DNA from 3 places in the Chromobacterium phragmitis genome. Region 3 is predicted to be linked to each of the others. Evidence: predicted binding sites of a transcription regulator. Region 3 holds the regulator's gene; each other region holds the start of a gene.
The links. Region 3 encodes FNR, which switches genes on or off when oxygen is low (the NO sensors DNR and NnrR bind a similar motif). Its sites were predicted from a motif close to TTGATNNNNATCAA; they were not measured.
Positions count from the first base shown of each region.

Region 1: a site for FNR is predicted at 2,718-2,731, ahead of DK842_RS04070 (DUF3149 domain-containing protein). Genes of this name have one in related genera too.
Region 2: a site for FNR is predicted at 3,873-3,886, ahead of DK842_RS13445 (M61 family metallopeptidase). Genes of this name have one in related genera too.

Region 1 is NZ_CP029495.1:811,220-821,184, reverse strand. It holds gene trmB (tRNA (guanosine(46)-N7)-methyltransferase TrmB) at 1-603, opposite strand, end outside; gene DK842_RS04080 (NAD-dependent epimerase/dehydratase family protein) at 641-1,558, opposite strand; gene DK842_RS04075 (CDP-6-deoxy-delta-3,4-glucoseen reductase) at 1,597-2,625, shown strand; gene DK842_RS04070 (DUF3149 domain-containing protein) at 2,804-2,935, shown strand; gene arcD (arginine-ornithine antiporter) at 3,306-4,757, shown strand; gene DK842_RS04060 (arginine deiminase) at 4,833-6,065, shown strand; gene DK842_RS04055 (ornithine carbamoyltransferase) at 6,207-7,217, shown strand; gene arcC (carbamate kinase) at 7,339-8,283, shown strand; gene DK842_RS23320 (hypothetical protein) at 8,357-8,533, opposite strand; gene DK842_RS04045 (patatin-like phospholipase family protein) at 8,604-9,665, opposite strand; gene DK842_RS04040 (PadR family transcriptional regulator) at 9,949-9,965, shown strand, end outside.
Region 2 is NZ_CP029495.1:2,802,090-2,812,054, forward strand. It holds gene ccoG (cytochrome c oxidase accessory protein CcoG) at 1-214, opposite strand, end outside; gene ccoP (cytochrome-c oxidase, cbb3-type subunit III) at 337-1,254, opposite strand; gene DK842_RS13430 (cbb3-type cytochrome oxidase subunit 3) at 1,251-1,442, opposite strand; gene ccoO (cytochrome-c oxidase, cbb3-type subunit II) at 1,446-2,060, opposite strand; gene ccoN (cytochrome-c oxidase, cbb3-type subunit I) at 2,076-3,500, opposite strand; gene DK842_RS13445 (M61 family metallopeptidase) at 3,961-5,754, shown strand; gene pepN (aminopeptidase N) at 5,849-8,467, shown strand; gene DK842_RS13455 (Hsp20/alpha crystallin family protein) at 8,537-8,962, opposite strand; gene DK842_RS13460 (ABC transporter substrate-binding protein) at 9,072-9,965, opposite strand, start outside.
Region 3 is NZ_CP029495.1:656,002-665,966, reverse strand. It holds gene DK842_RS03325 (alanine/glycine:cation symporter family protein) at 322-1,737, shown strand; gene DK842_RS03320 (methyl-accepting chemotaxis protein) at 1,803-3,818, opposite strand; gene hemN (oxygen-independent coproporphyrinogen III oxidase) at 3,998-5,404, opposite strand; gene fnr (fumarate/nitrate reduction transcriptional regulator Fnr) at 5,511-6,257, shown strand; gene DK842_RS24220 (DUF1853 family protein) at 6,461-6,850, opposite strand; gene DK842_RS03300 (RNA methyltransferase) at 7,126-7,887, opposite strand; gene DK842_RS03295 (inositol monophosphatase family protein) at 8,034-8,825, shown strand; gene DK842_RS03290 (multicopper oxidase family protein) at 8,957-9,965, shown strand, end outside.

The DNA.
Region 1 (9,965 bases), 160 kb from region 3:
GTAATCCGGGCGCGGCGCGTAGCCGTCAGCGGTGTTTGCCAGATCGGCGTTGCCGTTCATCACCTCCATGATCTGCAACGCGTAGTCTTCCCAGTCGGTGGCGGCGTGCAGATAGCCGCCTGGCTTCAGCTTTTTCACCAGCTTTTCCACCAGCGGCGCCTGGATCAGGCGGCGCTTGTTGTGGCGCTTCTTGTGCCACGGGTCGGGGAAGAAAATGTGCACGCCGTCCAGGCTGCCGTCGGCCAGCATATTGTCCAGCACTTCTACTGCATCGTGGCGCATCAAGCGCAGATTGGTCAGTTCCTTCTCCGCGATCAGCTTGCACAGGTTGCCGACGCCCGGGCCGTGCACTTCGATGCCCAGGTAGTCCTGGTCCGGATTGGCCGCGGCGATCTCGGCGGTGGCGCCGCCCATGCCGAAGCCGATTTCCAGGATCTTGGGCGCGGCGCGGCCGAAGGCCTGCTCCAGGTCGATCTTTTCGGGACGATACTCGATGCCCCACTTGGGCATGCCCTCGTCCATCGCCCGTTGCTGGCCCGGGGACAGGTGGCCCTGGCGCAGCACGAAGCTGCGGATCGCTCGATTGAAAGCCGGATTTTCCATTTTGCTGGCCTGCTGAAAACTCAAAAAAAACGCGATGTTACCGAATCTTGGCGTAGCTTGCGAGTATTGCCTCCCGCCGGGCCGGATCGCGCGCCAGCGCCGCCAGATAGTCGAGGACGCTCGGCCAGCGCAGGCGGACGCCCAGTTCGCGGCGCAGCCGGCTATTGTCCAGGCGGCGGGATTCGGCCAGGAACGACCATTGCTGCGGCGAGGCGGCGGCCTTGGCTTCGGCTCGCGGCAGCTGCGGGGGGCAGGGCAATCCCAGCGTTTCGCCCAGCGCCCGGTACCAGCGGCTGACCGGCAGCGGCTGGTCGTCGCAGGCGTTGTAGACGCGAATGCCGCTCCTGCGGCGCAGCGCGGCCGCGCAGAGCAGGGCCAGGTCGTCGGCGTGGATGTGGTTGCTCCAGCTATCCTCGGCGTCGATGATCAGCGGCGCGCCGCTGGCGAAGCGCGCCAGCGGCAGGCGTTCGTCGGCGTAGATGCCCGGCGCGCGCAGGATGGTCAACGCGCAGCGGCGCGAGGCGGCGAGGCGGCGCAGTTGGGATTCGGCGTCGACGCGCCGCCGCGCGCGCTCGTTGCGCGGGCGCAAAGGGGCGGTTTCGTCCAGCCATTCGCCGCCGGCATCGCCGTACACGCCGCTGGTGCTGATGTAGATCCATTGCTGTGGTATGCTGTCCGCTTTTGCCAGCGCGTACAATAACTTGCGCATTCTCGGGTCGGTTCCGCCGTGAGGCGGGGGCGGGGCGGTCAGCAACACGGCATCGGCCAGGCCGGCCAGTCGCGCCAGACTGTCGGCGCAGTCCAGATCGCCGAGCAGCGGCAGCGCGCCAAGCGCGCGCCAGCGAACGGCGGAGTCTTGGCTCCGGCACAGGACCAGCACCCGCCAGCGAGGCAGCAAGAGGGGAAGGGCGCGCCGCGCGACATCGCCGGCGCCGATGACAAGTAGAGTACGCATGGCTCGCATTTTAGCCAGAATTCGGGATTGAGAAACACATGACTTGCCAGGTGAAAGTGCTCCCCAGCGGGCATACATTCGGCGTGGACGCGCACGAAACGATTCTTGAGGCCGCTCTGCGCCAGGGCGTGGGATTGCCTTACGGTTGCCGCGACGGCGCCTGCGGCGCCTGCAAGGGCAAGGTGGTGGAGGGCGAGGTGAGCCAGGATGGCTTCCAGGAAAAGGCGCTGACTTCTGCCGAACAGGCGCAGGGCATGGCGCTGTTCTGCTGTTCCCGTCCCAAGGGCGATGTCAGCATCGAGGTCCGCGAGGTGACCGGCATCGGCGATATTCAGATCAAGACTTTGCCGTGCCGGGTGGAAAAGATCGAGAAGATCCACGACGTGGCGGTGCTGAAACTGAAGCTGCCGGTGTCGGAGCGTTTGCAATTCCGCGCCGGCCAATACATCGACATCCTGATGAAGGACGGCAAGAAGCGCAGCTTCTCGATCGCCAACGCCCCGCATGACGACGCCTTCCTGGAGCTGCATATCCGCCATCAGCCGGGCGGCTCGTTCTCCGAATACGTGTTCCATCAAATGAAGGAGCGCGAGATCATGCGCTTCAAAGGTCCGATGGGCTCCTTCTTCCTGCGCGAGGAGTCGGACAAGCCTATCGTGTTCATCGCCAGCGGCACCGGCTTCGCGCCGGTCAAGGGCATCATCGAACACGCCATCCGTCACGGCATTACCCGCCCGATGACCTTCTATTGGGGCGCGCGCACCAAGGCGGATCTTTATATGTCGGATCTGGCCGAAGGCTGGGCCGCCGCGAACCCCAACATCCGCTATATTCCGGTTCTGTCCGAGGCGCTGCCGGAGGACAACTGGACCGGCCGTACCGGTTTCGTGCATCAGGCGGCGTTGGAGGATTTCGCCGACTTGTCCGGACATCAGGTTTACGCCTGCGGCGCGCCGGTGATGGTGGAGGCCGCGCATGGCACTTTCATCCGAGAGCGCGGCTTGCCGGAGGATGAGTTCTTCTCCGACGCCTTCTTCCTGGCCAAGGACATGGGCGGCGGCAAATAAGCGGACAAGTTTTTGATCTGTATTGAAAAAGCCCCCGGCGTCGCCGAGGGCTTTTTTGTTTTTCGCGATTTGGCGACGGGAAATCGCGCGGTTTGACCCATGTCAATTCCATGGTTATTGAAGGGGTTATTATGTCGTTGGCAAGTTAACCGCAAGCGCACGCCGCTGGGAGGAAACCATGGAGCTGCTGACCCTGTTGTTGGCCGACGATGTCGGCCGGCTGAGCCTGTTGACTATCGTGGTAGCCACCTTGGTGGCGTGCGGGGCTTTGTGGGTGATCTTCAGGAACATCAACAAGCCCGGCAAGTAAGCATTACCCCTGTTGTATTGGCATGTCCTCTTGATGTGTGTGTTGGCGGATACGGTGGTGGGCCGTATCCGTTTTTTTTGGGCTTGTCGCAGTCTTGTCCTTTCCTCCGCCGTCTTTTCTTTTTCTTTTCCTCTTCTATGCTGAAGCTACCTGTTTAAGTCCATGCTGCGACTATGGTCATGACGATTTAATGTAAGCCCTGGTCGCATTCCCCGGTAGTCGGCCATCTGATCGGAAAACCCGCTTGATGCAAATCAATCTTGCTCCCGACAAGGCTGGAACGCCTTGTTTTATCGCGTATACCATCATTTCAGATGATAAGAATTTAATAATGTAATGCTCGGTTTACATCCCAAATCGGAGAATCAAAATGTCCACTGAAACTGCTACTCAAGCCGGCGTCCCCGAAGGCGCCGCGCCCCGGTTGAAACTGGGCGCGCTGACGGCGCTGGTGGTCGGCTCCATGATCGGCGGCGGCATCTTCTCGCTGCCGCAGAACATGGCGGCGGGCGCGGGCGCCGGGGCCATCCTGATCGGCTGGGCCATCACCTTCGTCGGCATGCTGGCGCTGGCCTTCGTGTTCCAGATGCTGGCCTCCCGCAAGCCTGAAGTGTCCGGCGGCGTCTATGGCTACGCCAAGGCGGGTTTCGGTGACTACATGGGCTTCAATTCGGCCTGGGGTTACTGGATTTCGGCCTGGATCGGCAACGTGTCCTACTTCGTTGTGATGTTCTCGGCGCTGGGCTTCTGGGTGCCGGCCTTCGGCGACGGCAACACGCCCATCGCCATCGCCTGCGCGTCGGTGGTGCTGTGGGGCCTGCACTTCCTGGTGCTGCGCGGCGTGCACGGCGCGGCCTTCATCAACACCGTCACCACCATCGCCAAGCTGGTGCCGCTGGCGCTGTTCATTCTATTGATCGTGTTCGCCTTCAAGGTTGATACCTTCAACCTGGACTTCTGGGGCAATGCCAAGCTCGGCTCCATCGTCGACCAGGTGAAGAGCACCATGTTGGTTACCGTATGGGTGTTCATCGGCATCGAAGGCGCGTCGATGTTCTCCGGCCGCGCCGAGAGCATGAAGGATGTGGGCAAGGCTACCGTGATCGGCTTCCTGCTGACCATCGCGCTCTTGGTCGCCGTATCGGTGCTGTCGCTGGGCGTGATGACCCAGGCTGAACTGGCCGCGCTGAAGAACCCGTCCACCGCCTATGTGCTGCAGAAAGCCTTCGGCACTTTCGGCGCCAACCTGATGAACGCGGGTCTGGTGATTTCCGTCGGCGGCGCGCTGCTGGCCTGGACCCTGCTGGCTTCGGAAGCGCCTTACCTCGCCGGCAAGGACGGCGTGATGCCCAAGGTGTTCGGCACCGTCAACGCCAACGACACTCCGGCGGCCTCGCTGTGGCTGACCAACGGCCTGATCCAGCTGTTCCTGCTGATCACGCTGAAGAGCTCGGCCGGCTACCTGGCGCTGCTGTCGCTGGCCACCTCGATGATCCTGATTCCTTACCTGCTGTGCGCCGGCTACTCCTGGCTGGTGGCGCAACGCGGCGAGGGCTACGCCCAAGGCGAAGGCCGAGGCAAGGAACTGGGCACCGCCATCCTGGCTACCGTTTACGGCGCGTGGCTGATCTATGCCGCGGGCCCCAAGTATCTGTTCCTGTCCATGGTGCTGTACGCCCCGGGTCTGCTGTTCTACCTGTGGGCCAAGAAGGAGCAGGGCCAGAAGCCGTTCAACCTGATCGAAGCCGTGCTGGCCGCCATCGTGGTGGTGCTGGCTCTGATCGCGGTCTACATGCTGGCGACCGGTCAGATCGGTCTGTAAGCGAAAGATTTCGGAACCAGTCGTGGGGGCGGATCGCCCGTCCCCGAAGTCAGACAAGACTCAAGGAGTATCGTTATGACCAAGTTTGGTGTTCATTCTGAATGCGGCAAGCTGCGCACTGTCATGGTTTGCCGTCCCGGTCTCGCCCACAAGCGCCTGACCCCGGACAACTGTCACGATCTGCTGTTCGATGACGTGATCTGGGTGGAGCGCGCGCAGAAAGACCACGCTTACATGGTCGAGCAGATGCGGGCCCGCGGCATCGAGGTGATCGAGGTGCACGACGCGCTGGCCAAGGTGCTGGACGACAAGGCCGCCCGCAACTGGATCCTGGACCGCAAGGTCAAGGCCGACAACGTCGGCATCGGCATGCTGCAGGATCTGCGCAGCTGGCTGAACGAAATGCCATCCTCGCAACTGGCCGATCATCTGGTGGGCGGCATCGCCAAGTTCGAATTGCCGTTCGACCCGAAAGGCCTGTTCGGCGGCTATCTGGATCGTTCCGACTTCGTGTTGCCCCCGATCCCCAACAGCCTGTTCCAGCGCGACCCGTCTTGCTGGATTTACGAAGGCGTGACGCTGAATCCGATGTACTGGCCGGCGCGGCGCCAGGAAACGCTGGTGTTGCAATCGATCTACCAATTCCACCCTTACTTCGCCGGCAAGGTCAACGTCTGGTGGGGCGGCTGCGATCAGGATCACGGCCCGGCCACGCTGGAAGGCGGCGACGTGATGCCTATCGGCAACGGCGTGGTGCTGATCGGCATGGGCGAGCGCACCAGCCCGCAGGCGGTGGTGCAAGTGGCCAAGCGCGTGCTGCACAAGGAAGGCGGCGCCAAGCGCGTGATCGCCTGCCAGATGCCGAAGTCCCGCGCGGCGATGCACTTGGACACCGTGTTCAGCTTCCTCGACATCGACCTGTTGTCCGTGTTCCCGGACGTGGTGGACGAAATCACCTGCACCAGCATCTACGCCGGCGACCGCGAAGGCGAAGTCCGTTTCGAGCGCCATGAGGATCGCAAGCTGGTGGACGTGGTGCGCGAGGCGCTGGGCCTGAAGGAAATCCGCGTGATCCAGACCGGCGGCGACGCCTACCAGCGCGAGCGCGAGCAGTGGGACGACGGCAACAACGTGGTGGCGCTGGACCGCCGCGTGGTGGTGGCCTACGACCGCAACACCTACACCAACCGCCTGATGCGCGAGCACGGCGTGGAAGTGATCGAAATCCCGGCTTCCGAGCTGGGCCGAGGCCGCGGCGGCGGCCACTGCATGACCTGCCCGATCATCCGCGACGAAGTGAAGGTGTAAGGCTTGTCCGCCCGGCCGGCGGATCCGGCCGGGCTTGAAAATCCGTATCTCGTTCTAGTTTGTTTGCAAAAAGACAGGTTGACCGCCGCTTCCCCCAAGGACGACGGCCCGCTTGCCCAGACTCTAATCAGGAGCAACATCATGGCTTTCAATCTGCGCAACCGTAACTTCCTCCGCATGCTGGACTTCACTCCGCGCGAAATCCGCTACATGCTCGACCTGGCCCGCGATCTGAAGCGCGCCAAGTATTCCGGCACCGAACAGCAGCACCTGAAGGGCAAGAACATCGCCCTGATCTTTGAAAAAACCTCCACCCGCACCCGCTGCGCCTTTGAAGTGGCTTGCTACGATCAGGGCGCCAATGTCACCTACCTCGGACCGTCCGGCTCGCAGATCGGCATCAAGGAATCGATGAAGGACACCGCCCGCGTGCTGGGCCGGATGTACGACGCGATCGAATACCGCGGCTTCGACCAGCACATGGTGGAGACCGAGCTGGCCAAGTTCGCCGGCGTGCCGGTGTACAACGGCCTGACCGACGAATGGCACCCGACCCAGATGCTGGCCGACGTGCTGACCATGTGGGAAAACAGCGACAAGCCCATCTCCCAGATCAGCTACACCTACCTCGGCGACGCCCGCAACAATATGGGCAACTCGCTGCTGGTGATCGGTTCCAAGCTGGGCATGGACGTGCGCATCGGCGCGCCTAAGCACCTGTGGCCGACCGACGAGCTGGTGGCCGAGTGCCGCGAGATCGCCAAGCGCACCGGTGCCCGCATCACCCTGACAGAGGACGCCAAGGCCGCGGTCAAGGGCACTGATTTCATCCACACCGACGTCTGGGTGTCGATGGGCGAGCCGGCCGAAGTGTGGGCCGAGCGCATCCGTCTGCTGAAGCCGTTCCAGGTCAACAGCGCGCTGATGGCCGCCGCGGAAAACCCGCAGGTGAAGTTCATGCACTGCCTGCCGGCCTACCACAACAGCGAAACCAAGGTGGGCAAGGAAATCGCGGCGCAGTATCCGGAACTGGCCAACGGCATCGAGGTGACCGAGGACGTGTTCGAGTCCGAGGCTTGCATCGCCTTCGAGCAGGCCGAGAACCGCATGCACACCATCAAGGCCATCTTGGTGGCCACGCTGGGCGACTAATAAACGTCGCGTGCCAGTCGGGCGGGGAAGCCCGCCCGACGCTGAAATCATACATCAACCGGCCAAGGCCTCCTGACCGGGAGCCTTGGCCGGCGTCGTTGAAAGAATGGAAGGAAGCATTATGCGAGTCGTCGTAGCTTTGGGCGGCAATGCCCTGCAACGTCGTGGCGAGGCCATGACCGCCGACAACCAGCGCGCCAACGTCAAAGTGGCCGCCGAGCAACTGGCCGCCGTGACCCGGCTGGGCCACAACCTGGTGATGTGCCACGGCAACGGCCCGCAAGTCGGCCTGTTGGGCCTGCAGAATGACGCCTACGCCCGCCATGTGGACGACAAGGTGACCCCGTATCCGCTGGACGTGCTGGGCGCGCAGACCGAGGGCATGATCGGCTACATGATCGAGCAAGAACTGGGCAACGTGCTGCCGTTCGAAGTGCCGCTCGCCACCATCCTGACTCAGACCGAGGTGGACGCCAACGATCCGGCGTTCAAGAATCCGACCAAGTTCGTCGGCCCGGTCTACACCAAGGAAGAGGCCGAGAAGCTGGCCGCCGACAAGGGCTGGACGGTGAAGGCCGACGGCGAGTACTACCGCCGCGTGGTGCCCAGCCCGAAACCGAAGCGCATCTTCGAAATGCGCCCGATCAAGTGGATGATCGAGAAGGGCGCGGTGGTGATCGCGGCCGGCGGCGGCGGCATTCCCACCATGTATCAGGGCGACAAGCTGGTGGGCGTGGAGGCGGTGATCGACAAGGATCTGGCTTCCGCCTTGCTGGCGCGGGAGGTCGACGCTGATTACTTTGTGATCGCCACCGACGTCAAGACCGTGTTCGTCGGCTGGGGCACGCCGGAGGCCAAGGCTATCCGCCAGGCTCACCCGGACGAGATGGACAAGCTGGGCTTCGCCGCCGGCTCCATGGGCCCGAAAGTGGAGGCCGCCTGCGAGTTCGCCCGCCTGACCGGCAAGAAGGCTGTGATCGGCGCGCTGGAAGACATCGAGCGCATCGTCAAGGGCGAGGCCGGCACCGTGATCTCCACCGAGAGTCCGGGCATCGATTGGTACTGAGCTTGAACGGGATTGGATCCAAGCCAAAGGGCTGCCGCGAGGCAGCCCTTTTCGCATGCCGAGCCGGATGGGATCACTCCGACTTCAAGTGGCGTATCAGCGCCTCCAGTTCGGCAGGGTCGCAATCCGGCGGCAGGTCGGCGTGTCGGGCGTGGTGGCCGCCCGGGGCCGGCGCGTCGCCGGAGTGGCGCGGGGCGGGCTGGATGACGGCGTCGGTGATCTGGTCGTTTACTGCGGTAGGCAGTGCCATGGCCGGTCTCCTTGGCGTGGGATTGGAACGTCAGATTAGCCATCGGCGCGGATGGCTGGAATCGGGATGATTACGCAGTCAGCTGCAGCGGCGCTTCCAGTCCCAACTGGCGCGCGTAGCGGCGGCAAGCATCCTGGCCGGACTGGTAGCCGGCGTGGTATAGCCGCGACAGGTTTGAGTATGACCAGTCCAGCTCCTCGCGGTGGCCTTCGCGGCTGATGTGGGCGTCGAAGTTGATCTTCAGCACTTCGGTGCGGGGCCGTCCGCTGTCATCCTTGTTGTGCAGCGCCTCGAACAGGCGCAGGTCGTCGCGGGCGATAGAGGTCAGCGGCGCGATGATGGACTGCACCCAGGCGTCGTACAGGCCGCGGGGCGGGTGCAGCAGTTTGTCGCTGCCCAGCACGTCGAAGACGATGGTGTAGTCGATGCGCGGGTGCAATTCGAACAGCCGCTTGAAGTTCAGCGTGTCAATGGCCGCGCCTTCGATGTAGTAGCCGTCTTCCAGCTTGTACGGCGGATAAATGAAGGGGAAGGACAGCGCGGCCAGGAAATGCTCATGGGTGATTTCGCGCTTGTCCCAGCAACGCATCTCGCCGTGGCTGATGTTGTAGGCGTTCAGATAGAACTCGCCGGGCCGCTCTTGCAGTTTGGCGAAGTCCACTACCTGTTCGATGAACGGCACGTGCGCGCACAGACCCTGGCTGGCATGGTTGAGGTCGCTGGGGCAGAACGCGGCCAGCATCAGCTGGGTCCAGTCGGCCAGCAGCCGTTGCGCCGGCCCGTCGCCGGCCTGTTGCCGTATCGCCTGCAGGAAGGGGTTGTGTTCCTGCCAGGTGCGCCAGGCGTCGGCCAGCGGGCCAGGCTTGTTGAATACCTTGAAGTTGATCGGCAGCAACTGGTAGAGGGGATCGGACACGCCCATGTCGGCCAGGCGGGCGAGGGCGGCCAGCCCGTCGTTCTGGCGCGGGGCCGCGTACAGCAGGCCGACGATGGCGCCGGCGCCGGAGGCGGAGATGATGTCGAATTCGACGCCAGCTTCCGCCAGTGCGACCAGCGCGCCGGCCATCAGCGTGGCGTTGGGGGCGCCGCCGCCCAGCACCAGCGCGATGGAGGGTTTCGTGGAATGAGGCATTGCTTGTTTCTCCATTGTGGATTGCCGTGTGGAAATGCCATCGGGAAATACAAACGCATGGCTGAAGTATGGCCGGGAAAACGGCTTTTGCAATGCAGCATGCGGACAGGAGGCTGTGGCGAAAATGCCGCATGCCGTTCGCAACTGAGCAAGGCAATGAAAGATACCTTGCTATACAAGGTATCTTGCCATACAGTTCAGTCAGACATCCGAGAGCAGTAGTTCGGCGATGTTCCTTGTAATGCAAGGTATCGTGCATTGCCAGTTGTTGAGGAAGGCAACGATGAAGACACAATTGAA
Region 2 (9,965 bases), 2.1 Mb from region 3:
CCAGGTCGAACAGCACCGCCTGGCGCCCGTTCCATTGCAGCCAGGGCAGGCCCAGGTAAACCAGCTGGGTGCCCAGCACGAACAACACGCGGAAGTTGTTGAACAGGCCCTTGGCGGCGCGCGGGTAGATTTTGCGGTGGGTTTCGTACAGCGAGACGGTTTCTTTGTCCTGGTTTTCGACCTTGATCGGAATTTTCTTCAGCGAATCGGACATGTCGGTTTCCTGAAGAGGATTTGGCGAAACTCACCGGACGATGCGCTCTGCCAAAGCCTCTGGGTGGGTGGAAGAGGCGAAGCGCCGCCCGCTCGGGGCGGGCGGCGCGTGCTGAAGGCGGATTACTGCGGCGCCTTGGGGTTGTTGGACAGGCTCCACACGTAAGCGGCCAGCAGGTGGACCTTGCCGTCGCCGAGGAAGTCCTTCCAGGCCGGCATCTGGTTGTTGCGGCCGTTGGTGATGGTTTCGATGATGGTCTTCTCGGTGCCGCCGTACAGCCAGTTGTTGTCGGTCAGATTGGGCGCGCCCAGTTGCTGGTTGCCCTTGCCCTCCGGTCCGTGACAGGCGGAGCAGACGGCGGCGAAGGTTTCCTTGCCGCGGGTCGCGCGCTCGGCGTCATGCTTCTTGTTGGACAGCGACAGCACGTAGTTGGCCACGTCCTTGACCTTTTCCTCGCCGAAGGCCGCGCCCCAGGCCGGCATCTGGCCGTGGCGGCCGTTCGCGATGGTCGCCTGGATGGTTTGCGGATCGCCGCCCCACAGCCACTTGTGGTCGGTCAGGTTGGGGAAGCCTTTGGCACCGCGCGCGTCGGCGCCGTGGCACTGCACGCAGTAGGTCTGGAACAGGCGCTTGCCCATCTCCTGGGCCTGCGGGTCGGCGGCCACCGCTTTCAGATCCTGCTTCAGGTACTTGTCGTACAGCGGTTGGTATTTTTCCTCGGCGGTTTTACGCTCGGCCTTGTACTGGTCGATCTGGGTCCAGCCGAAAACGCCCTTGTAGTCGCCCAGGCCCGGATACAGCACCAGATAGACCACGCCGAAGATCAGCGTGATGTAGAACATCAGCATCCACCAGCGCGGCAGCGGGTTGTTGTATTCGGCCAGGTCGCCATCCCAGATATGGCCGGTGATGTCGGCTTCCTCGCCCTTTTTGACCGTGGTCTTGGATTGGGTGAATACCAGCAGGGTCAGGCCGATGATGCCCCCCAGCACGATCACGATGATCCAGATATTCCAGAATCCGCTTGTGAATTGACTCATTTTCTAGCTCCGTGGGCAGCCTCGTCCTGAGAGGCGTCCTCTACCTTGTCGTCATCGAGGAAGGGCAGGTTGGCCGCTTCCTCGTACCGGCTCTTGGAGCGCTTGCTATAGGCCATGATCAGCACCGCGATGAAGAACGCGAAGCAGACCACGGTGAACAGGGAGCGCCCGACAGTTACCCAGTCCATGGCTCAACGCACATTCTTCAGCGCAAGGCCCAGGCCTTGCAGGTAGGCGACAACGGCATCCAGTTCGGATTTGCCTTCCACTTGGGATTTCGCCTCGGCGATGTCCTTGTCGGTGTAGGGCACGCCGACCAGGCGCAGGGCTTCCATCTTCTTGGGCACCACGTCGGCGTCGGCCAGGTTCTTGGCCAGCCACGGGAAGGCCGGCATGTTCGATTCCGGCACCACGTCGCGCGGGTTGTTCAGGTGCACGCGGTGCCATTCATCGGAATAGCGGCCGCCCACGCGGGCGAGGTCGGGACCAGTGCGCTTGGAGCCCCACAGGAAGGGATGGTCGTACACCGATTCGCCGGCCACCGAATAATGGCCGTAGCGCTCGGTTTCCGCGCGGAACGGACGGATCATCTGGGTGTGGCAGGTGGTGCAGCCTTCGCGGATGTAGATGTCGCGGCCCGCCAGCTGCAGCGCGGTGAAGGGCTTGACGCCGGCGACGGGCTCGGTCACGGATTTTTGGAACGCGAGCGGCAGGATTTCCACCAGGCCGGCCACGCTGACCACCAACAGGGTCAGCACGATCAGCCAACCCACATGCTCTTCAATCAGTTTCTGGATTTTGTCCATGATTATTCTCGCCTCTTAGTGAGCTTCCGCGGTGATGGCCGGGATCTTGGCATCGACGGCGCGGCCAGCGGCGACGGTGCGGTAGGTGTTGTAGGCCATCAGCAGCATGCCGGAGAGGTAGAGGAAGCCGCCCAGCAGGCGCACGGCGTGGTAGGGATAGGTGGCTTTCACCGCTTCGACGAAGGCGTAGGTCAGGGTGCCGTCAGGGTTCAGCGCGCGCCACATCAGGCCTTGCATCACGCCGGAAATCCACAGCGCGGCGATGTACAGCACCACGCCGACAGTGGCCAGCCAGAAGTGGGCCTCGATCAGCTTGACGCTGTGCATGGTTTCGCGGCCGAACAGGCGCGGGATCAGGTAGTACATGGAGCCGATGGTGATGAAGCCCACCCAGCCCAGCGCGCCGGAGTGCACGTGGCCGATGGTCCAGTCGGTGTAGTGGGACAAGGCGTTGACGGTCTTGATCGACATCATCGGGCCTTCGAAGGTGGACATGCCGTAGAACGACAGCGACACCACCAGGAACTTCAGCACCGGGTCGGTGCGCAGCTTATGCCAGGCGCCGGACAGGGTCATGATGCCGTTGATCATGCCGCCCCAGGACGGCGCAAGCAGGATCAGGGAGAACACCATGCCGACGGACTGGGTCCAGTCGGGCAGCGCGGTGTAGTGCAGGTGGTGGGGACCGGCCCACATATAGGTGAAGATCAGCGCCCAGAAGTGCACCACGGACAGGCGGTAGGAGTACACCGGGCGGCCGGCCTGCTTGGGAACGAAGTAGTACATCATGCCGAGGAAGGCGGCGGTGAGGAAGAAACCCACCGCGTTGTGGCCGTACCACCATTGCACCATCGCGTCGACGGCGCCGGAGTAGACCGAGTAGGACTTCCAGAAGGTGACCGGCACGAAGGCGGAGTTGACGATGTGCAGCAGGGCCACGGCCAGGATGAAGGCGCCGTAGAACCAGTTGGCCACGTAGATGTGCTTGACCTTGCGGATGGCGATGGTGCCGAAGAACACGATCGCGTAGATCACCCAGATCACCGCGATCAGCACTTTGATCGGCCATTCCAGTTCCGCGTATTCCTTGGAGGTGGTGAAGCCGAGCGGCAGCGTGATGGCCGCCAGCACGATCACCAGTTGCCATCCCCAGAAGGTGACGGCGGCCAGCTTGTCGGAAATCAGCCTGACGTTACAGGTGCGCTGCACCACATAGTAGGAGGTGGCGAACAGACCGCAGCCGCCGAAGGCGAAGATGACGGCATTGGTGTGCAAGGGGCGCAGGCGGCCGAAGTGGAACCATGGTCCGAAGTTGAGTTCGGGCCATACCAGCTGGGCCGCGATGACGACGCCCACCAACATGCCGACTATGCCCCAAACAACGGTCATGATGGCAAATTGGCGCACCACCTTATAGTTATAAGTGGATTGCGTTTCCATTTAAGGTTTTCTCCAAGGTTGCTAACTTAGAACATGACAAACCAAGGCGGCTTGAACTTCTCAACCTTATCCCAATCTGGAAACTGGAAAAGCAAGCCGCGGGGAACCGTTTTACGAAAAGTCGAATCAGGTGCTTGACCTGTACCGATAGGCTTTGATGTCTGTATTAGCAGTTTGCCAGCCTTTTCGATAGCACCAAATTTCCACTTGTCCAATGCCGTTATTCTAAATCAAATGACCTATGCGAGCCAGTTGCATAGTCGGCCTGGATGGGTTCCCGCTTGTCTTCGTTCTTGTGGTATTGCGAGGGTAGCGATACGAATAGTACATGTTGCCACGCATGCAATTGTATTGGCCTGTCGGTATGACTTCTTGACATGGATCAATACGCCACGAGGCCAACCGCCCGAATCGCGAAAATGCTAAAATCATCAAGTTTTGCAACGCTTGCAGGCCGATCATGACTCAACCCGTCCCAGTACACTACACGCTGCGCCCGGTTTCACCGGAAGCGCACCTGTTCGAGGCAACCGTCACCGTCACGCATCCGGCCAAGGATGGCCAGATGTTTTTTCTGCCGGCGTGGATTCCCGGCAGTTATATGATACGTGAATTCTCCAAGCACATCGTCGAGATCGAGGCCCGCGCCGGCGGCAAGCCGGTGGCGCTGCGGCAACTGGAGAAGAACCGCTGGCAGGCGGCGCCGGCAAAGGGCGCGCTGACGCTTCGCTATCTGGTCTATGCCTTCGATCTGTCGGTGCGCGGCGCCTACCTGGACGGCGAGCGAGGCTTCTTCAACGGCACCAGCGTGTTCCTGGCGGCGGAAGGCTATGAGGGCGAGCCCTGCGCCGTGGACATCCACGCGCCGGAAGGCAAGGCCTACGCCGGCTGGAAAGTGGCGACCAGCCTGCCTGCCGTCGACATCAAGAAAAAGAGCGGCTTCGGCGCTTACCAGGCATCCAATTACGACGAGCTGATCGACCACCCGGTGGAAATGGGCGAGTTCCAAAAGGTCAGCTTCAAGGCTTGCGGCGTGCCGCACGAGTTCGTCGTCTCCGGCCGCTTCCAAGGCGATCTGAAGCGGCTGGCCGAGGACACCCGCAAGATCTGCGAATACCAGATCAAGCTGTTCGGCGAGCCGGCGCCTTTCGAGCGCTACGTGTTCATGCTGTTCGTCGGCAAGGACATCTACGGCGGTCTGGAGCACCGCGCGTCCACCGCGCTGGTGGCCAACCGCGACGACCTGCCGGCGGCGGGCGCGACGGAGATCGGCGATGGTTATCTGAAGTTGCTGGGCCTGATCAGCCACGAGTACTTCCATAGCTGGAACGTCAAGCGGATGAAGCCGGCGGCGTTCACGCCCTATGACCTGAACCGCGAAGGCATGACCCGCCTGCTGTGGGCGTTCGAAGGCATCACCTCCTATTACGACGACCTGACCCTGGTCCGTTGCGGCCTGATCGACGAAAAGCGCTACCTGGGTCTGCTGGCTGAAACCATCACCGGCGTGCGGCGCGGCGCGGGCCGCCTCAAGCAGACGCTGGAGCAATCCAGCTTCGAGGCCTGGACCAAGTACTACCGCCAGGACGAGAACAGCCCCAACAGCATCGTCAGCTACTACACCAAGGGCTCGCTGGCCGCGCTGGCGCTGGACCTGCTGATTCGCCGCGACAGCAAGGGCAAGCAATCGCTGGACGACGTGATGCGCGCGCTGTGGGCCAAATGGCTGGCCGATGGCAAGGGCCTGGAAGAGGACGAGTGGGAAAAGATCGCGATCGAAACCACCGGCCTCAAGCTCAAACCCTTCTTCGATCTGGCGCTGCGCAGCACCCTGGATCTGCCGCTGGCTGAACTATTGCAGAGCCAGGGCGTGGAACTGAAATTCGAGGCCGCGCAGGGCGCGTCCGACCGCGGCGGCGTGGTGGACGCTTTCGCCGGCAAGCCGGCGCCGCTGACGCTGGGCGTCAAGACCGCGGCCGACGCCGCCGGCGTCAAGCTGGCCCAGGTGCTGGATGGCGGCGCGGCGCAGCGGGCCGGCCTGTCCGGCGGCGACGTGGTGGTGGCGCTGGACAAGCTCCGCGCCTACGATTTGGACAAGCAGCTTGTCCGTCTGTCCGCGGGCGACACGATCAAGCTGCACGCTTTCCGCCGCGACGAACTGATGACGTTCGATGTGGCGCCGCAGGCCGCGCCGGAGGATACCTGCCGCCTCAAGCTGGAAGCCGGCGGCGGCAAATGGATTGCAGGCCGCTGACAGAGCGGTCGATTTCGACCAAGAGCGGCGCCGACTAGGCGCCGCGCCGTCTATGAAAGAGACCGGCCATGAGCCGGACCGCAAGGAGACACGAATGGCTCAACAGCCGGAAGTGAAGTACCGCAAGGATTATCAGGCCCCCGCTTTTCTGATCGACCGCGTCGATCTGGTGTTCGACATCGAAGACGAGTCCACCCGCGTGCAATCGCGGCTGGTGGTGACCCGCAACGGCGAATCCGCCGAGCGCGATCTGAAGCTGGAAGGCAGCGCCAAGCTGCTGTCCGTGCTGCTGGACGGCGAGAGGCTGGACGAAACCCGCTACGGCCTGGCCGATGACGTGCTGACCGTGAGCCAAGTGCCGGACAGCTTCATCCTGGAAGTGGAAACCGAGCTCGAACCGGCGGCCAATACCAGCCTGATGGGTTTGTACGCGTCCAGCGGCAACCTGTTCACCCAGTGCGAGCCGGAAGGCTTCCGCAAGATCACCTATTACCTGGACCGTCCGGACGTGATGGCCAAGTTCACCACCACCATCAAGGCCGACAAGCAGAAGTACCCGGTGTTGCTGTCCAACGGCAACAAGGTGGGCGAGGGCATGGTGGACAAGAAGCGCCACTGGGTCAAATGGGTGGATCCGTACCGCAAGCCTTCCTACCTGTTCGCGCTGGTGGCGGGCAAATTGGTGGCCTTGAAAGACAAATTCGTCACCATGCGCGGCCGCGAAGTGGCGCTGGAAATCTGGACCGAGCCGGCCGACCAGGACAAGACCGCGCACGCGATGGAGTCGGTCAAGCACTCTATGAAGTGGGACGAGGAGCGCTTCGGCCTGGAGTACGACCTGGACATCTACATGATCGTCGCGGTCGGAGACTTCAATATGGGGGCAATGGAGAACAAGGGCCTCAACATCTTCAACACCAAGTATGTGCTGGCCCGCCAGGACACTGCCACCGATACCGATTTCGAAGACATCGAGGCGGTGATCGGCCACGAATACTTCCACAATTGGACCGGCAACCGCGTCACCTGCCGCGACTGGTTCCAGCTGAGCCTGAAGGAGGGCCTGACCGTTTACCGCGATCAGGAGTTCAGCGCCGACATCTACAGCCGCGCGGTCAAGCGCATCGAGGACGTCAAGGGCCTGCGCATGGCGCAATTCCCGGAAGACGCCGGCCCGACCGCGCACCCGATCCGTCCGGACAGCTACATCGAAATGAACAACTTCTACACCATGACCGTGTACGAGAAGGGCGCGGAAGTGGTGCGGATGTATGAAACCCTGCTGGGCCGCGACGGCTTCCGCAAGGGCATGGACCTGTACTTCAAGCGCCATGACGGCCAGGCCGTCACCTGCGACGACTTCCGCGCCGCGATGGCCGACGCCAACGATGCCGACCTGTCGCAGTTCTCGCTGTGGTACAGCCAGGCCGGCACGCCGCGCCTGGCCATCTCGTCCAGCTACGATCCGGCCGAGCGAAGCTACACGCTGACTGTCAAGCAAAGCTGCCCGGCCACGCCGGGCCAACAGGCCAAGCTGCCCTTCCACATTCCGCTGGCGCTGGGCTTGGTGGGCGCGGACGGCCAGGACCTGCCGCTGCGCCTCGCCGGCGAGGCCGAGGCTGTCGGCGCGTCGCGGGTGCTGGACGTCAAGGCCGCCGAACATCGCTTCACCTTCGTCGATATTCCGGCCGAGCCGGTGCCGTCGCTGCTGCGCGGCTTCTCCGCGCCGGTGAAGCTGGAATACGATTGGCGCGACGACCAACTGGTGTTCCTGATGGCCAACGACAGCGACAGCTTCTGCCGCTGGGAGGCCGGCCAGATTTTCGCCGAGCGCTTGTTCAAGCAATTGATCGCCGATGTGGCCGCCGGCCGCGAACTCAAGCTGTCCGAAACCTTCATCGGCGCTTTCCGCGCGGTGTTGAAGGATTTGAATCTGGACCCGGCCTTCAAGGCGCTGATGCTGAATCTGCCGACCGAGGGCGAAATCCTGGAGATGGTGGACGTCGCCGATCCTGCCGTCATCCACCAGGTGCGCGAGTTCGTGCTGGACCAGCTGGCGCAGGCGCTGCGCGGCGAATGGCGCGAGGCTTACGAACTCAACCTGACCCGCGAATACAAGCCGCAGGACTCCGGCAAGCGCAGCCTGAAGAACCGCGCGCTGTGGATGCTGAACCGGCTGGACGACGCCTGGCCGGCGGAAATGGCGGCCAAGCAGTTCCGCGACGCGGACAATATGACCGACCAGATGGGCGCGCTGCTGGCGCTGCGCGACCGCGACGGCCAGGAGCGCGACGACTGCTTCACCGATTTCGCCTCGCGCTGGCAGGGCGAAGCCTTGGTGATGGACAAATTCTTCATGCTGATCGGCGGCAGCCAGCTGGAGGGCACGCTGCAGCGGGTGGAAGCGGCGCTCAAGCACCCGGCCTTCAGCATCAAGAACCCCAACAAGGTGCGTTCGCTGCTGGGCGCCTTCGGCGCCAACCTGTACCATTTCCACGCGGCGGACGGCAGCGGCTACCGTTTCCAGGCCGACCGCATCCTGGAACTGGACCCGATCAACGCTCAGGCGGCCAGCGGGCTGACCCGCGCCTTCCGCAGGCTGCAGAAGCTGGAGCCGGGCCGGCAGGCCCTGATGCGGGCGGAGCTGGAGCGGATGGCCAAGGCCAAGCTGTCCAAGGACGTGTACGAGATCGTGTCCAAGATTCTGGCCTGATCCCGGGCACGCCCCAATGAAAAAACGCGCCGGCGAAACCGGCGCGTTTTTTGCGTCAAAGGGGCAAGCTTATTCTATCCGCAGCCGTTGGCTGGCGCCGCCGTTGCGGCGCTTGGGCAGGATCAGACTCAGCACGCCGTTTTCATACTTGGCGGCGGAGGCGTCGCGATCGACGTCCTGCGGCAGCTGGAAACTGCGCGATACCACGCCGTAGTAGCGCTCGGTCCGCAGTTGGCGCTCATCCTTGCCTTGCTGGTCGAACTGCTTGACCTCGGCCTTGATCGTCACCAGCGCGCCGTCGATGTCGACGTGGATGTCCTCTTTGCCGACGCCGGGCAGTTCGGCCGCCACCAGATAGGCTTCGCCGGTTTCCTTGACGTCCATCTTGATCTGCGAGGGCAGCGCGTCGCCATGCAGCGGCTTGATGAAGAAACCCGGCGTGAAATCGCGGAAGAACTCATCAAACAGGCTATGGCGGGCAGGCAACATGCTCATTTGCTTCTCCTTTCGTTTCAGTGGCTTACGGCGATCGCCTTCCTATGGCTGGAGATAGGGGCGGTTCGCGCGGATTCAAGTGTCAATCGGTCGAAAGGGTTGATCGCGGTCAAGCGCGCAGCCACAGCCCGGCGAAGTCGGTCCAGCCGTTGCCGCCCAGCTGCAGTCCGGCCAGTTGCGGGCTGGCGTCGTGGCCCAGCGTTTCATGGGACAGCGGCAGCAGCCAGCCCTCGGCCACCAGCCAGTCGCCGGCGCGGCGGTAGCCCTGCTGGCGGGCGGCGAACGCCGGCTCCGCCTGCAGGCTGCGCATGTCCCGGGCCAGCCGAGCCGAGGCGTCGGAGGATAGCCCCAGCTGCAGCGTGCCGCAGCCGCTCAGCCATTCGAACATGCCATAGTCGCGGTCATCGTGCAGCAATTCGCTGCACAGGATCAGGTCCGCCTCGCCGCGCCAGGCGGCGGAGTCGAAGAACGCGCGCCGGGACAGGCAGCGGATGTCGAGCGCGACGCCGATGGACGACAGCCGTTCCGCCAAGGCGGCCGCCAGCGGCGGGAAGCAGGGCAGGTCGTAATGGAACAGCGTCAGCTCGCGGACATTCAGCCGCGGGGGCTCGCCGGATGCCGGGCGAGGATGTTCCCAGCCCGGCTGCAAGCCCAGCGCCGGCGCGCGGTCGTCGTTGGCGGCGACGGGGTGCGGCGAGGAGAGAAAGCGCATCAGCGGCAGCCGCCGGCCTTCGGGGACGCGGCAGCCTGGGCGCAGCAGCAGATAGGTGCAGGCCGATTGCAGCATGGTGGCGCCGCGCTGGGCGCCGTATTCCAGCCGCAGATGGAAATCCTGTTCGCCCGGCGACGGGATGATCCACAGCTCGATCGCATCCAGCAGCGCGCGCTCGCGGTAATGCTGTTCGAAGGCGGACAGCTTCAGCCGCTGCGGGCTGTGCAGCTCGACGCGGAACGGGCCGCTGCCCACCGGCAGATGGGCGAAGTCCTCGCCGCGTCGCCGCGG
Region 3 (9,965 bases):
GGCGCGGTTTTTACACTTTGTTTGCAATCTGTTTACTTAATTTCGATTGTCAGCATGGGAACTTTCTTGTTAGATTTTTTCGGATTCGCGCCATTCGTCGCGATCTGTGGCTAACAATCCTGCCAGTGCGATTTCCTCTTCACTCGAGCCGTTCCAGACGCGACCCGTCGGTCGCCAGCCTGTCCTTCCATCCCGTTAGGAGCAGCATGCAACGGGGGCCTTGCGCCCGCTCGCTATGATTTCACCCGGCAGCAGACCGGGATGCCGTTCCGCAGGCGACTCGCCGCGGACATCGATACGCTCAGGACAACAAGGAGAACCATGGAGTTGCTTCATTCTTTGATCAATGCCGTCAACGACGTGCTGTGGGGCAAGGTGCTGATCGCCCTGCTGTTGGCGGTGGGCCTGTATTTCACGCTGCGCTCGGGCCTGTTGCAGCTGCGGCTGTTCCCGCGGGGCTGGCGCGAGATGATGGGGGGCCGCGGCGGCCATGTCAGCAAGAATGACATTTCGCCGTTCCAGGCTTTCGCCACCGGCCTCGCCAGCCGCGTGGGCACCGGCAACATCGCCGGCGTGGCCATCGCCATCGCCGCCGGCGGACCCGGCGCGGTGTTCTGGATGTGGTTGACCGCCTTGCTCGGCATGTCCAGCGCCTTTGTCGAGTCGACGCTGGCCCAGCTGTTCAAGACCAGCCACCACGACGACACTTTCCGCGGCGGTCCCGCTTATTACATCCAGAAGGGCCTGGGCCAGCGCTGGCTGGGCGTGGTGTTCGCGCTGTGTCTGATTTTGGCTTTCGGCCTGGTGTTCAACGCGGTGCAGGCCAACTCCATCGTCGCCGCGACGGAGGGCGCATGGGGCTGGAATCGCTACGCGGTGGGCATCGGCCTGGTGCTGTTGACCGCGCCGGTGATCTTCGGCGGCGTGCGCTCGGTGGCGCGGGTGGCCGAATGGCTGGTGCCGGTGATGGCGCTGATCTACCTGCTGATGGCCTTCTACGTGCTGGCCATCCATGCGGCCGAGCTGCCGGGCCTAGTGGCATTGATCGTCAAGAGCGCGCTGGGCCTGGAGCAGGCGGCCGGCGGCGTGGCCGGCTACGCGGTCAGCCAGGCGATGATGCTGGGCATCAAGCGCGGCCTGTTCTCCAACGAGGCGGGCATGGGCTCGGCGCCCAACGCCGCCGCCACCGCCACCTCCAAGCATCCGGCCAGCCAGGGCGCGATCCAGATGTTCGGCGTGTTCATCGACACCATGGTGGTGTGCACCGCCACCGCGGCCATCATCCTGCTGTCCGGCGTGAACGAGCCGGGACTGAGCGGCGTGGCGCTGACGCAGAAAGCCATTGCGTCGCAGTTCGGCCCGATAGGCGTCTCCTTCCTGGCGGTGGCGATGTTCTTGTTCGCGTTCTCGTCCATCCTGGGCAACTACGCCTACGCCGAAGGCAATGTCGAGTTCATCCGCAACAACAAGGCCGCGCTGCTGGGTTTTCGCCTGATCGTGCTGGCCATGGTGATGTTCGGCGCGCTGGCCAGCCTGCCGCTGGTATGGGATATGGCCGACATGGCGATGGGCTTGATGGCGCTGATCAACCTGGTGGCCATCGTGCTGCTGTCGCGCTACTTCTTCACGGTGCTGGGCGATTACCAGCGCCAGTTGACGGCCGGTGTGGCCGCGCCGGTGTTCAAGGTGGACCAGTACCCGGAACTTGCCGCCAAGGTGGAGAAGGGCATCTGGTAAGTCCGCTCCCGCCGTGCGACAAAGCCCGCCGTTTCCGGCGGGCTTTTGTTTGGGCTGAGCGCGGTTCAGACGGTGAAGCGTCCGGCCAGGCCGATCAGCCGCTGGGAGATCGCCTGCAGTTCGCCGGCGGTTTCGGCGCTGGCCTTGACCGCCATGCTGTTCTGTTCCGACATGCGGGACACCTGCTCCACATTCATCGCCAGCGATTGGCTGGCGCTGCTCTGCTCGCGCAGCGAGGAGGTGATCCGGTGGATGCTGTCCAGCACGTCGTCGACGCAGTGGCGGATGTTGTCCATGCTGGAGCCGGCTTCGCGCGCGCGTTGCTGGCCATCCATGATGGCCTTCATGCCTTGCTGCATGTTGTCGTTGCCCTTTTGCGCGGTGTTCTGGATCTGGTTGACGATGTTGCTGATCTCGGTGGTGGACAGCGCGGTGCGCTCGGCCAGCTTGCGCACTTCGTCGGCCACCACGGCGAAACCGCGGCCCATTTCGCCGGCGCGGGCGGCTTCGATGGCAGCGTTCAGCGCCAGCAGATTGGTCTGGTCCGCCACGTCCCGGATCACGTCGACGATGCCCACTATGGATTCGGACTGCTTGCCCAGGTCGGTGATGGTTTCCGACACCGAGGACACGTCGCGGACGATGCCGTCCATGCTGCTGGTGGTGGCGGCGATCACCCGGTTGCCGTCCGACGATCGGGTGGCGGCGTCGTTGGACAGGCGGTCGGCCTGTTCCGATTGCTCGGCGCACACCGACAGGCTGGTGCTGAGCTCTTCGATCGCGGCGGCCATGCTGGCGGCGGCCTCGTTTTGCTGGTTGCTGCTGGCGGTGATGCTTTGCGCGCTTTCCGCCATGGCCGATGCCGCATGATTTACCTCGCGCGAGGTTTCCAGCAGTTGCGACACCGTTTCGCGCAGCTGGTTGCGCATCCGCCGGATGGCGGCCAACAGGCTGGTTTCATCGCGGTCGCGCAGATGAATGCGGGTGTCCAGCCGGCCCGATGCCAGTTGCTCCACCACCTGCTGCACGTACATCGGCTCCCCGCCCAGTTGCAGCGTGATGGACAGATAGAGCTGGTGGAACAGGAAAATGGCCAGCAGCATCGCGGCCACGCCGATGATGATGTAGGTATTGCGCTGGCTGGCGGTGCGGTCTATCCGCGCCTGCAGCAATTGGTCCAACTGCTGCAGGCCGCTGGCGATGTAGGCGGAGACGGCCTGGGCGCCGTCTGCGCTGTGTCCGGCCACTTTCAGGCTGCTGGCGCCGGTCTTGCCGCCCACCGCGTCGTCTATCGTCGGCAACTGGCTCTTCAGCGTCGCCGCCAGCTTGTCGGCTTGGGACGACATTTCCGGCTTCAGGCTGGCGTTGTAGGCGACGGCTTTGCCTATGTCGCTGGCCAAGCCGTCGTTGACCTCGCCGATCAGCGGGCGCAATTCCACCAGGCGGTCGCGCTGCGCCGCCTCCAGCGGATGGTTGGCCTCGGCCAGCGCGGCGATGGCGTTGGCCTCGCCTAGATGGCTGATCAGCGTGGTCAGCTTGGCGGTGGAGGCGTCCATCAGGTAATAAGTATCGATGTCGGGGTCCAGCGTCAGGTTGGAATTGTCGCTGATGACGCCGATCAGGTTGTTCAGTTTGTCGCTGAACCCGCCGTAGGCCGCTATCCATTGTGATGGCTGGGCGGCCTGGGTGGCTTTGAGCTTGTCCCAGGCGGCGGCCGCGTCCTTCCAGGCGGCATCGCTGGCCAATTGCGGGCCGACCTGGTCGTTGGCCGCCTGCAGCGCCTGCCATTTGGCTTGCAGTTGCTGTGTGGCCGCCGGCAAGTCGTTCTTGGCCTGGGCGTCGCCTAGCGAGGCGCGCACCGCCGTCTCCTGGCTTTGCTGCGCTTGCGCCAACATCGCCGTCAGCGGCTGCATGTAGACGACGCCGACTTTTTCCTTGGCGGTGGATTCGATATTGTCCTGGTTGCTGCGGAACAGGCCGTAGACCAGGTAAAGCAGCGCCGCCGCGAACAGCACGCCGATCACGGCGAAGCGCTGCGGGTAGCTCAGGCGCTGCATCAGCCTGACAATGGGGGTGGACATGGGACGGCTCCTCGCGAACGCGGGCGGCCGGGCGCTTGCGTCCCGGCGTGCTTGCATACCCTTTGTATAAGTGATTTTGCTTATTACATAGGAAAAAATAAGCGCAACTCGACTAAGGGGCAGTCACCAAGGCGACGAAAAATCGAACGGGCGCCGCGAGGACGCCCGTGAGGCGGGGATCAGATGGTTTTGGAGTAGCGGGCGTGGGTTTCGCGCTCGCGCAGGTGGCGGTCGAAGATCATGGCGATGTTGCGGATCAGGAAGCGGCCCTGGGGCTCCACCATCAGGAAGTCACCGTCGAAGGACAGCAGGCCTTGCTGCTGGAATTCGCGGATGCGGGGCATTTCCTCGGCGAAGTACTGGGCGAAATTGATGCCGTGGATTTCCTCTATCGCTTCCACCGACAAGGCGAATCGGCACATCAGCCCCTGGATGATGGTGCGGCGCAGGATGTCGTCGTTGTTCAGCGTCAGTCCGCGTACCACCGGCAGCCGGCCCTGGTCGAGCGCCGCGTAGTAACCCTCCAGCGACTTGTCGTTCTGGCTGTAACAGGAGCCCACCTTGCCGATGGCGGATACGCCGAAGGCCAGCATGTCGCAGTCGGCGTGGGTGGAGTAGCCCTGGAAGTTGCGCTGCAGCCGGCCCTGGCGCAGGGCCACGGCCAGTTCGTCGTCGGGCTTGGCGAAATGGTCCATGCCGATGAACACGTAGCCGGCGTCGGTCAAGGTCTTCACCGCGTCTTGCAAGATGTCCAGCTTGACCGCCGCTCCCGGCAGGTCGGCCTCGTGGATGCGGCGCTGCGGCATGAACACGCTGGGCAGGTGGGCGTAGTTGTACAGCGACAAGCGGTCCGGGTCGAGCGCCAGCGCCTTTTGCAGCGTGTCGCGCATCGTTTCGCGAGTTTGCAGCGGTAGGCCGTAGATCAGGTCCAGGCTGACCGATTTGAAGCCGCCTTCGCGCGCCGCCTCGATCACCGCCCGGGTTTCCTCCTCGCTTTGCACCCGGTTGACCGCTTTCTGTACTGCCGGGTCGAAATCTTGTATCCCCACGCTGACGCGATTGAAGCCATATCCTGCCAGCTTGAGCATGGTTTCGCGTTTTACCTTGCGCGGGTCTATCTCTATGGAATACTCTCCGTCGCTTAGGAATTCAAAGTGCGTGCCGAGTATGCCCATCAGCCGTTCAAGTTGCGCATCGGACAAGAAGGTCGGAGTGCCGCCGCCAAAGTGAAGCTGTATCACTTTTTCACGGATGCCCAGCGCTTCGCTCACCAACCGGATTTCTTTCTCCAGGTAATCCAAATACTGATCCGCTTTGGCGCTGTCTTTGGTGATGATCTTGTTGCAGGCGCAGTAATAACAAATTGTGTTGCAAAACGGTATATGAGCGTACAATGATAAAGGTCTGCGGTTGGCGCCAATCTGACGCTGCCGCAGTTTGTTCAGATAATCTTCTTCCGAAAACTTTGATGTAAAGCGATCAGCTGTCGGATAAGAGGTGTATCTTGGCCCCGCGCCATCCAGCCTCTCGATCAGCTCGCGATCGAAGACGAAATGGGCGGGAGAGAAGGGGTGGGTAGTTTTCATGTCGTATTCGGATGGTAAAACTTCTGGAGGACTGGTAAATTTGCGAAAAACTTGTGAATTCCGCCTTGATAAGGGTCAAGCTTCCCCGGCTTGTAGCAAACACAGCATGTCTGAACATAACCACACCACGTTGCAAACCCTGAAAATCTCCTGCTCCAGCTGCAGTCTGCGCGAGCTGTGCCTGCCGGTCGGCCTCAATCGCGAGGAAATGAGCCAGCTGGACACGGTGATCCGCCAGAGCCGCCGCTTGAAGCGAGGCGAGTATCTGTTCCGCAGCGGGGAGTCCTTCAAGTCGCTGTACGCTATCCGTACGGGCTTCTTCAAGACCTGTGTCGCCAGCCAGGATGGCCGCGAGCAGGTGACGGGCTTCCTGATGTCCGGCGAACTGATGGGTCTGGACGGCATTTCCTCAAGCAACCACAGCTGCGACGCGGTGGCGCTGGAGGACAGCGAAGTCTGCGAGCTGCCGTTCGGCCGCATGGAGTCGCTGAGCCGCGATATCCCCAGCCTGCAGCATCATTTCTACCGGCTGATGAGCCGCGAAATCGTGCGCGACCAGAACGTGATGCTGCTGCTCGGCAACATGAAGGCGGAAGAGCGCATCGCCGCTTTCCTGCTGAACTTGTCGCAGCGGTTGTCCACCCGAGGTTTCGCCGCCAACGATTTCATCCTGCGCATGAGCCGCGAAGAGATCGGCAGCTTCTTGGGCCTGAAGCTGGAAACGGTCAGCCGTACGCTGTCCAAGTTCCAGCAGCAGGGCTGGATCACTGTCGATCACAAGCATATCCAGCTGGTGCAGTTGGATTCGCTGAAGGATTTGATCTCGGGCTGCATGCACGCTAACGGCCACTAAACGGCCGCCAGGCATGGCGCCGGATCGGAAAGGCAGGCTCGAGCCTGCCTTTTTTCATGTCCGGGCGATGCGCCGAAGCAGTACCCCAAGCCGCTCCGGCTCGGGCCTGCCGGGCGCAGTGGCGAAACCGCGCGCGACTCCGCGCCAGCGTCCGCCGCCGTCCGGCTGCAGTTCCGCCACCCGTTGCGGTGTTTGGGCGTCGCTCAGCCGCGCGCGCAGCGCGTCCTCGCCATACGAGCATTCCGCTTCCAGCCAAGCGGGAGCCAGCCCCAGCGCGAGCCGCCGCATCGCCGCGGCCAGGCGGCGTCACGCGGCGCGTGCCAGCCTTGGAGCTGATCGGAGGAGGGGGCGTGGCAACGCTCGAGGCCGTCAGGCAGGACGCCGGCGGCGTCGGGATGGAGGGCTCGCTGCAGCTGTGTTGCGGTTTTGGTCGCCTTCAGCCGCCAGGCGTCATTGAGGCCGGGACCGACCCGTTTTTCGGGCGTGTCGTCCAGTCGCGGGTAGAGCTTGCTGGCGGTTTCCTGGTGCCAGGGCTCACCGTCCATCCAGAGCAGGCAGTCGAATTCGCCTACCGTTCGCCGCTCTCTGTTTATGACTTTGAGATTTTTCGCCGCGAGGTGGATGTGCGGCGCATGGCGAAATCAGAAAGAAAAAAACCGTTCGGCATGGATTGCCGGCCGCGTGGCTGGATGAGCGGCCAGTTATGCCGCCAGCTCGCCGGGCGAGCGGTCCAGCCTGGCGGCGCCGTCAGCTGCCCGGCGGCCGTTCCGGCGGAAGATCGGCGTCGCATCTCCAAGGGGAGGGGAAGGTCAGCAGAAAAGCGAGATCGCGCACTGCGGGATGCGCGTAGGGCAGATCGCAGCTTGGCTCAGTCCGCATCGCCGGAGGCTTTGCCGGCCGCGCGTTGCACTTGTTTGTAGAAGCCGCGCAGGATGTCGATCTCCTCGCGGAGCATCCCGGCGCGATGGAACATGGTGCGCATGCGGCGCATCAGCCGCTCGCTGTTGCGGCGCTGGAAGTAGCCGATCTCGTCCATTGCCTGCCCCAGATGGCCGCACATGCCGTCCACCTCGCTCTGGGTCGCCGCTTCGCCGTCGGCGCGAAGGTATTCCACGTCCACCTCGGTGTGGCTGAACAGCTCGTAAGTCATCACCTGCACTGCCATCGCCAGGTTCAGCGAGAAATAATCGGGGTTGCCGGGGATGGTCACCAGCCGATTGCATTGTTCCACTTCTTCGATGGATAGCCCGAAGGTTTCGTTGCCGAACACCAGGGCCACTTGTTCGCCGCCGCGGGCGCGGGCGATCAGCTCTGGCGTAGTCTGGCGCGGGGTGGACAGCGGCGTGGTCAGCTCGCGGCGGCGGCTGGTCAGCGCGCAGGCCACGGTGACGTCGGACAAGGCTTCCCGCAGCGAACCGACCACGACGGCGCGCTCCAGCAGGTCCACCGCGCCCGAAGCCAGCGTATTGGCTTCGTCGCTGGGAAACACTTTGGGTTCCACCAGGTAGAGCCGGCTCAAACCCATGGTTTTCATGGCGCGCGCGGCCGAGCCGATATTGCCCGGATGGTTGGGGCGGGCCAGCACCACGCGGATGTTTTGCAGAAAATCAGGTACTTGGGGTTTATTCATTGGCGTTTTCACATTAAAATAGCGGGCATATACCAAAAGCCCGCGCCCAGGCGTCGGGTTTTTTTGTTCCTTAACCCAGATTGTTACCAGCGGGTGTCGCGTCATCAGACGGACATCCGCTCATCGTTAAAGTGTAGAGGCCGTCAATGCATCCGATGCTCAATGTCGCGGTTAAAGCCGCTCGCCGCGCAGGCAGTGTTATCCAGCGCGCGTCGCTTAACCTCGATACCATTCGCGTAGAGAAGAAAAAGCACAATGACTTTGTGACCGAGGCGGACCGCGCCGCCGAGGACGCGATCATCAACGTCATTCTCGAAGCCTATCCGAAGCACGCGATTCTAGCAGAAGAGTCCGGCGCCAAAGGCATCGGCTCCTCCGAATACGAATGGATCATCGATCCCATCGACGGCACCACCAACTTCTTGCATGGCCATCCGCAATACGGCATTTCCATCGCCATGGCGCACAAGGGCCAGATTCAGCAGGCCGTGGTCTACGACCCGAGCCGCAACGATCTGTTCACCGCCTCCCGAGGCGTGGGCGCCTTTCTCAACGACCGCCGCATCCGGGTATCCAAGCGCTTCATGATGAACGAGTGCCTGATCGGCACCGGCTTCCCGGTTTCCGACCAGAGCTACATCGATCAATATCTGGGCATGCTGAAGGACGTGATCGGCAAGACCGCCGGCGTGCGCCGCGAAGGCGCGGCCTCGCTGGATCTGTGCAACGTCGCCTGCGGCCGCACCGAAGGCTTCTTCGAACTGAACCTGAAACCCTGGGACATCGCGGCCGGCAGCCTGATCGTGCAGGAAGCGGGCGGCATCGTCACCGACTTCACCGGAGAGCAGGGCTGGTTCGAGTCCGGCGACATCGTCGCCGGCAGCCCGAAAGTGTTGGCGCAGTTGCTGCAGCTGTTGGCGCCCCACGTTTCCAAGTAAGCGGCACCCGCATCGAAAACGGCAGACCATCCGGTCTGCCGTTTTTTTTTGCGCACAGCGCGCGGAACTGTTGTCTTTTTCCCGGCTCTAGTCCCAATATACCTTGTGGGGGTATTTGAATGGAGCGCGACATGCGAAGACGCGATGTGATGAGGTGGGGCGCCGCGCTGGCGTTGACGCCTTGGTTGGCGAGGCCGGCGCTGGCCGCGGCCGGCCATCGGGAACATGGATCAATGGACGTCGGCGTCATGCCCGCCGCCGGAAAGCTGGGTTTGGCCAGCGGCTTGCCGCTGCCCGCGCTCATGCGCTTGCCGCTGGAACGCAAGGACGGCGCGCTGCAGGGGTGCTTGACCGCGGCGGCGGTGAGGCTGCCCCTGCTGTCGGGGAGGCCGGCGACCGAGTTCTGGGCTTACAACGACAGCGTGCCGGGTCCGGCCATCGAGCTGAGCGAGGGCGAGACGCTCAACCTGCGTTTCGACAACCGCCTGCCGCAGCCTACCACCGTGCATTGGCACGGCCTGCCGATCCCGGCAGATCAGGACGGCAACCCGCAGGATCCGGTGGCGCCAGGCCAAGGCCGAGATTATCGTTTCACCTTGCCGGCCGGTTGCGCCGGCAGCTATTGGTATCACCCGCATCCGCACGGCCACACCTCCGAACAGGTATACCGAGGCTTGGCGGGGGTGTTCGTGGTGAGGAGCCGCAACGATCCGCTGGCCCATCTGCCGGAGCGCTGGCTGGTGCTATCCGACTTGAAGCTGGATGACGATGGCGGCATCGCGGCAAGCAGCGACGCGGACAGAATGGACGGCCGCGAAGGGCAGTTCGTGCTGGCCAACGGCGCCTGGCAGCCCAGGCTGACGCTGGGCGTGGGCGAGCGGCAGCGTTGGCGGATCTGGAACGCGACCAGCGCCAGGGTGTTGAAGCTGGCGCTGCCGGCGCACGAAGTCTGGCTGGTGGGCACGGATGGCGGCCTGCTGGAGCGGCCGCGGCGGGTGGAAAACTTGCTGGTGCCGCCCGGAGGCAGAGTGGAACTGGCGGTGACCGGCCGCTTCGCGCCGGGCTTGCCGGCAGGGTTGCTGGCCTTGCCCTACGCGCGGGGCAAGATGATGGGGCCGGAGCAGGACAAGGCGCTGTCGC